Regions from separate parts of the Rhodococcus sp. Q genome, predicted to be linked through region 1. Evidence: riboswitches for the same ligand, from Rfam matches in the RefSeq annotation. Region 1 holds a riboswitch; the other holds the start of a gene.
The links. Region 1 has a riboswitch for thiamine pyrophosphate ahead of FFS72_RS17075 (TenA family protein). Riboswitches for the same ligand answer to the same signal wherever they lie in the genome.

Region 1 (3,584 bases):
CGCCCAGCCAGTCCTCGTTGGCATCGACGACGATGGCGTAGGCGTCCGGGAAACCGTAGTCGGTGTAGCGGAAGTACGTCATCGGTGTGCCGTGATGCTCGGCCTCGATGCCCTCCCACGCGAGGTAGGAGACGGTGAAGTCCGCCTTGCCGGAATAGACGGCCTCGTACGCCGACGTTCCGAGCGTGACGGACGTGAACTGGCCTGTGCCACCATCGTTCCGGATCACCTGCTGGAGAGCTTCCTCCTCGCCGGGATCACCGAAGCCGGCGTAGGTCTTGCCGTCCAGATCCTTCGGGCGGGTGATGTCGGTACGGTCCGCCTTGACGCCGATCCCCGTCGCCCAGTGCTGCAAGGGTGCGAGCACGGACAGCGTGTGCGCACCGGACGCGCGGGAGAACGTCGACGAATTGTGGGTGCTGATACCGAATTCGGCGTTGCCTGCGTCGACCACCGTGTCGACGGACGTGTTGTTGTACGGCAGCACCTCGACGTCGAGACCCGCGTCGGCGAAGTAGCCGCGCTGCTGCGCCACGAAGAAGCCGGTGTGGTTGGTGTTCGGCGTCCAGTCCAGCGCAAACCGGATGGTCTCGTCGGACCCGCCGTCCTGACCGCAGGCACTCAGCGTCGTCAAAGCCAGTGCGGCGGCGGCAATCCCGGTGAGGGCGCGCCTCATGCGACCGCTCACGACGCCGGCCAGGGCTGGGTGTTCAGGGCGGTGTCCCAGAACAGGAGCTCGTACCGGGTCGCGACGGTGAACGCGGTGACCATCGCGTCGCGCTCCGCCTCGCCGGCGACCTCGGCCGCAGCGTCGACCAGCGACCGCGCGGTCGCCGCGGACTGCTGGAACTCCTCGGCGTCATAGGTCGTGACCCACTGCGCGTACGGGTGCCCCGGATCTGCCGCGAGCACCTCCGCGGCGCTCGCGGCCAGACCACGTCCCACGTCGGCGTAGATCCAGAAGCACGGCAGCGCCGCCGCCGCGCCGACCGCGTACGGCTGCGTGGCCGCGGTCGCGATCAGGTACGACACGTAGCCGAGGCACGCCTGCGACGGTTCCGGCTCACCGGCGCGCGGCGGCAGCAGGCCACCCTCGAGCAGATCCGCGTGCAGGGCCGTTTCCACGGTGGCCGCGGCCGCGGACGAGTTCGCCCAGAACGCCGCGGTCTGCGGGTCAGGCGACTTCGACGCGAGGATGGCCAAGGCCTTCGAGTATCCGGCGAGGTACAGCGAGTCCTGCTCGACGTAGGTGCGGAACGCCTCGAGCGGCAGCGTGCCGTCGCCGAGACGGCGCAGGAACTCGAGGTCGTCGATCGCGACCCGCAGGGTCTTCGTCCGATCCCAGAGGTACTCGGTGAATCCTCCGGACTCGGTGCCCCCGGTGAATCCGCCGGATTCCGTGCCATCGGTGAATCCTTCGGATTCCGTGACATCGGTGAATCCTTCGGATTCCGTGACAGGCGCGCGCAAAACCATGACATCCCTTCGTCAGCATTACCTGGACAGGTTCTCGGGTCTCATCTCAGCCCCGCGTTCGCGGAGCACCCCGTGTCAGAACACCGACGACGGTATCAGCACGGGATCGGGCGGCCGGAGGGGCTGGGCCAGGGAATGCGGCCACCGAGGGCTCCTCGGACGCCGATCACCCGAACGAAGTCACGACGACACGCCGTCGGTGCAGCCGTTGTCGGTGGGGGAAAGGGTAGGTCAGGACGCCGAGGCCGCACGAGCGGCCGCGGCGAGTGGATCCACCGGGCGCCGCCCGGATTGTCCGAGTCTGCCGGTCCCGGCTCAGCGACCCAGCGGTCCGCGGCCGAGTCGCAGCAGCAGCATCGCGAGGGTGTGACCCTCCTGGCCGAGCTCGCCGAAACGCTCGAGGACCTTCATCTCCCGGCTGTGCACGAGGCGGGGGCCGCCGGACGCCATGCGGGTGCGGCCGATGATCTGCGACACCTCGCTGCGGCGCTTGATCGCGGCGAGGATCTCGGCGTCGAGCCGGTCGATCTCCTTGCGGAGTGCGTCGATCTCGGCCTCGGTGGTCGGGATCTCGGTGGTGGGGACGTCGCCGTTCGAACCTGCGTCGTTCGCCGCGTTCATGTCTTCTCCTCGTGTCACACACTGGATCGTCGTCGGCCCCGCCGGTCGTTACCCGATCCAGGCGTTTCACGAAAAAGCCCCGGATCGCTGTTGCGGACCGCGGGGCTCGTGGGGGGTGTTCAGGCCACGGGCACCGGAGTCCGGTACCCGTAGAAAAATCGCCAGTGGTGGCGATCGAAGGCGCTGAGCATGGCCCCATTTTGCCATGCTCGAGGGGGTGCGCCCGGTTGGGGTGCGGGCGGCGGACCCCGATGTCGGCGCCCGGCGGTAGCGTGGACGGGCAATGAACACATTCTCCGCTGCAGCCCAGGCCGGCCACCGCACATCCACCGCGGATCTCCTCGACGGACTGAACCCGCAACAGCGGGAGGCTGTCGTCCACACGGGGTCGCCGCTGCTCATCGTGGCGGGCGCCGGGTCGGGCAAGACCGCCGTCCTGACCCGCCGCATCGCCTACCTGCTCGCCGAACGAGATGCCACGCCGAGTCAGATCCTGGCGATCACGTTCACGAACAAGGCGGCCGCGGAGATGCGCGAACGCGTCTCCCAGTTGGTCGGTCCGCGCGGCGGGAACATGTGGGTGGCGACGTTCCACTCGACGTGTGTGCGAATCCTGCGTATGCAGGCGGCGTTGCTGCCCGGCCTGAACTCGAACTTCACCATCTACGACGCGGACGACTCGCGCCGGCTGCTGACGATGATCTCGAAGGACCTCGAGATCGACCAGAAGAAGTACTCGGCTCGGCTGCTGGCCACGCACATCTCGAACCTGAAGAACGAGCTGATCGGACCGGAGCAGGCGGCCGAGGACGCCGACCGTGACACCAACGAGGTGGTTCGGCTGGTCGCGCGGGTGTACGGGCACTACCAGGCCCGACTGCGGGCCGCGAACGCCCTCGACTTCGACGACCTGATCGGCGAGACCGTCTCGGTCCTGCAGCGGCACCCGCAGGTCGCCGAGTACTACCGGCGCCGCTTCCGGCACGTCCTCGTCGACGAGTACCAGGACACCAACCACGCCCAGTACGTGCTCGTGCGCACCCTCGTCGGCGAGGAGGGAGCAGGCACGGCGGCGGTGCCGACCTCAGGCCAGGTTCCGCCATCGGAACTGTGTGTCGTCGGTGACGCGGACCAGTCGATCTACGCGTTCCGCGGCGCGACCATCCGCAACATCGAGGAGTTCGAGCGCGACTACCCGCAGGCGCGGACGATCCTCCTCGAACAGAACTACCGCTCCACCCAGAACATCCTGACGGCCGCCAACGCCGTCATCTCCCGCAACACCGGACGCCGGGACAAGAAACTGTGGACGGACTCCGGCGAGGGCGAACTGATCATCGGGTACGTCGCCGACAACGAGCACGACGAGGCATCGTTCGTGGCGTCCGAGATCGACCGGCTCGTCGACGCCGGGGACGCGAAGTTCGGCGACGTCGCCGTCTTCTACCGGACGAACAACTCCTCCCGCGCGCTGGAAGAGGTGTTCA
Region 2 (3,584 bases), on a different contig from region 1:
CGCCGACCTCGCAGCAACCCTGCCCCGCACCATCGAACTCCCCGGCGGCGGCTTCGGCTGGCTACCCCGCGTCGAAGCGGTTCTCGAAGGTCAGGCGGTGGACGCCGTCGCGGTCGACGCGCGGGTGCCCGTCCACGTCGCGTCCGGCAGCGGCGACGACGCCCTCGCCGAACTGGCGTCGGCGAGATCGCACTCGGCGACGCTCACCGAAGTCGTCGCCGAGTTGACGGCGGTCGTCACCGCCGATCGCGGTCTGCAGGCCCGGCTCCCCGAATCGGTGCTGCGCCTCGCGCCGTCGACCGTCCTGTCCTGGTTGGGCTGACGCTCCCCCCGCTGGTTCCGGGCACCCTTCGCGCGCTGTTCCTGAATGGCCCACCCATTCGGTCAGACCGAATGAATGGGCCATTCAGGAAGGAAGCCGCGGCGGGATGACAGCCCGGGTGGCGGAAAGAAAGCGGGGTCAGCTGCTCGCGGCGATGTTGCTGTCGAGGGCGTCGGCGAGGCGACGGGCCGCGGCCTGCGGGTCGCGGGCCTCGGTGATCGCGCGCACGACGCAGATGCGGGTCGCGCCCGCGTCCAGGACCTCCGGGAGTCGCTGCTCGTCGATACCGCCGATCGCGAACCACGGCATCGTCGGCTGCGACTCGGCAACCTGCCGGACCAGGTCGAGGCTCGCGGCAGTGCGGCCGGGCTTCGTCGGGGTGGCCCACACCGGGCCGGTGGCGAAGTAGTCGACGCCGTCCTCGATGGCGGCGAGTTGCGCCTGCGCGCGGCTGCCCGTGGACCGGCCGATCACGACGTCGGGGCCGACGATCCGGCGCGCGTAGTGCACCGGGAGGTCGCCCTGGCCGAGGTGCAGGACGTCGGCGCCCGCCGCGAGCGCGAGGTCGGCGCGGTCGTTGACGGCGAGGAGCGCGCCGTGGCGGCGGCACACGGCGGCGAGCTCGGCGAGAGCCGCGAGTTCTTCCTTCGCCTCGATCCGGCCGAACTGGCGTTCGCCCGCCGAGCCCTTGTCGCGGAGCTGGATGATGTCGACTCCGCCGGACAGTGCGGCATCGGCGAACTTCGCCAGGTCGCCGCGTTCGCGCCGGGCGTCGGTGCAGAGGTACAAGCGCGCCGTGGCGAGGCGTTCGCGCGGTGTGGGTCGTTGACCGGCATGCGAGGGGGGCACGCGTCCAAAGGTAGTCTCTGAGGCAACAGATGTGACACGGGAGTCCCGGCGAACGCGGGGCTGAGAGGGGGCCCGCGGGCCCCGACCGTCAGACCTGACCCGGATCATGCCGGCGCAGGGAGTGAGGTGGAGTGATGAGCGGAACCGTCGCGGTCGTCGGTGGCGGCGTGATCGGATTGTCGATCGCGTGGCGTGCGGCGCAGGCCGGATGGACGGTCACGGTGTACGACCCGCGGGTCGGGTCCGGGGCATCGTGGGTGGCGGGCGGCATGCTCGCCCCGCTGTCCGAGGGCTGGCCGGGGGAGGACGCGGTTCTCACGGTCGGTGCTGCGTCGCTGGACAGGTGGCCGGACTTCGGTGCCGAGTTGGAGCGGGCGACGGGCGAGACGCTGTTCACCTCGCAGAGCTCGATGACGGTGGCCCTCGACGGAGCGGATGCCGCCGACCTGCGAACGGTCGCCGACTGGCTGGACGGGCGTGGGTACCACCTCGACCTGCTGACGCGTCCCCAGGTCCGGGCACTGGAACCGGCGCTGGCACCGACGATCCGGCTCGGCCTGTTGGCTGCGGCGGAGTTCGCCGTCGACAATCGCGCGCTCGTCCGGGCGTTGCGGTCGGCGGGGGAGGCGGCAGGCGTCCGATTCGTCGCCGAGGCCGTCACCGATCCGGACGGTCTGGCCGCCGACCGGGTGGTGGTCGCCGCCGGTACGGCGTCCGCGCGACTGTGGCCCGGTCTGCCCGTCCGACCGGTCAAGGGTGAGGTGCTGCGACTGCGTCACCGCCCCGGTGTCGCGCCCGCGCCGTCGCGCACCATCCGCGCCAGCGTCCACGGCAGGCCCGTCTACCTCGTTCCCCGCGGCAACGGTCTCGTCGTCGGCGCGACCCAGCACGAGTCCGGTGAGGACACCGCGGTCACCGTCGCCGGGGTCCGCGACCTGATCCTCGACGCTCAGGCGCTGATGCCGAGCCTCGGCGAGTACGAACTGCACGAGACCACCGCCGGGCTGCGGCCCATGAGCCCCGACAACCTGCCGATCCTCGGACGGGTGTCGGAGAAGGTCGTGGTCGCCGCAGGCCACGGGCGTAACGGGATTCTGCTGACGCCGCTGTCGGCGGACGCGGTGGTCGCGGAACTGTCCGGCAGTCCGCTGCCGGAGGCGGAGGCCTGCAAGCCCGAGCGTTTCGGGACGACAGCGACCGACACACGAATGAGGATGGGATGACGAACAGCGTGAACATCGGGATCACCGTCAACGGTGAGGACCACCAGCTGTCCGAGGCGTTGACGGTGGCGCAGCTGCTGGCACACCTCGGGTTGCCGGAGAAGGGCATCGCCGTCGCCGTGGACGGCGCGGTGTTCCCCCGGACGTCGTGGGACAGCCCGGTCGAAAAGGGTTGGGAAATAGAGATTCTCACCGCGGTGCAGGGTGGCTGACGTGGTGGCGGCTGACGTGTTGACGATCGAGGGCAGGCAGTTCGGGTCGCGCCTCATCATGGGTACCGGAGGGGCCGCGAACCTGGCGGTGCTGGAGGAGGCGCTCGTCGCGTCGGGCACCGAACTGACGACCGTCGCGATGCGCCGCGTCGACGCCGTCGGCGGCACCGGCGTCCTCGACCTGCTGCGCCGCCTCGGGATCGCACTGCTGCCGAACACCGCCGGGTGCCGAGGCGCCGCCGAGGCGGTCCTGACCGCACAGCTCGCGCGCGAGGCGTTGGAGACGAACTGGGTCAAGCTCGAGGTCATCGCCGACGACCGGACACTGCTGCCCGACGCCATCGAACTGGTTTCTGCCGCAGAGCAACTCGTCGACGACGGCTTCACCGTGCTGCCGTACACCACCGACGACCCGGTGCTGGCGAAGCGGCTCGAGGACGTCGGCTGCGCAGCCGTCATGCCGCTGGGTGCGCCGATCGGGACCGGGCTCGGGATCTGCAATCCGCACAACATCGAGATGATCGTCGATGCCGCCGGAGTGCCGGTGATCCTCGATGCGGGCATCGGTACGGCCAGTGACGCGGCGCTCGCGATGGAGCTCGGCTGTGACGCCGTACTGCTGGCGACCGCCGTGACACGGGCGAAGGATCCGGCGTTGATGGCGTCCGCGATGGCCTCCGCCGTGACGGCGGGACGGTTGGCACGGAACGCGGGACGCATCCCGAAGCGGTTCTGGGCGCAGGCGTCCTCACCCGCGTTGGAGTCCTGACGGCCCGCCACTGTATGAAACCTGACAGCCCGCCACTGTATGAAACCTGACGGCCTGCCGTCGCGGCGGTAGGCTCGAAAAGGTGAGCGATCATCAGCACGGGCAGTCGCACGACGGTCGGCAGGGTGACGGGCGGGAGCCGGGCAGTTTCGAACTGGCCAGTCCCGAAACCATCGACGTGACCCCGGAGATCGACGAGATCGGCGAGC

Region 2: another riboswitch for thiamine pyrophosphate. It lies ahead of thiO (glycine oxidase ThiO); the one in region 1 lies ahead of FFS72_RS17075 (TenA family protein).

Annotation. Positions count from the first base shown of each region.
Region 1 is NZ_SCOY01000018.1:52,823-56,406, forward strand. It holds gene FFS72_RS17070 (ABC transporter substrate-binding protein) at 1-676, opposite strand, end outside; gene FFS72_RS17075 (TenA family protein) at 685-1,476, opposite strand; TPP riboswitch at 1,464-1,559, opposite strand; gene FFS72_RS17080 (chorismate mutase) at 1,792-2,097, opposite strand; gene FFS72_RS17085 (UvrD-helicase domain-containing protein) at 2,381-3,584, shown strand, end outside.
Region 2 is NZ_SCOY01000027.1:41,591-45,174, reverse strand. It holds gene FFS72_RS20455 (NUDIX hydrolase) at 1-322, shown strand, start outside; gene thiE (thiamine phosphate synthase) at 461-1,171, opposite strand; TPP riboswitch at 1,198-1,309, shown strand; gene thiO (glycine oxidase ThiO) at 1,306-2,394, shown strand; gene thiS (sulfur carrier protein ThiS) at 2,391-2,606, shown strand; gene FFS72_RS20435 (thiazole synthase) at 2,611-3,375, shown strand; gene ppk2 (polyphosphate kinase 2) at 3,530-3,584, shown strand, end outside.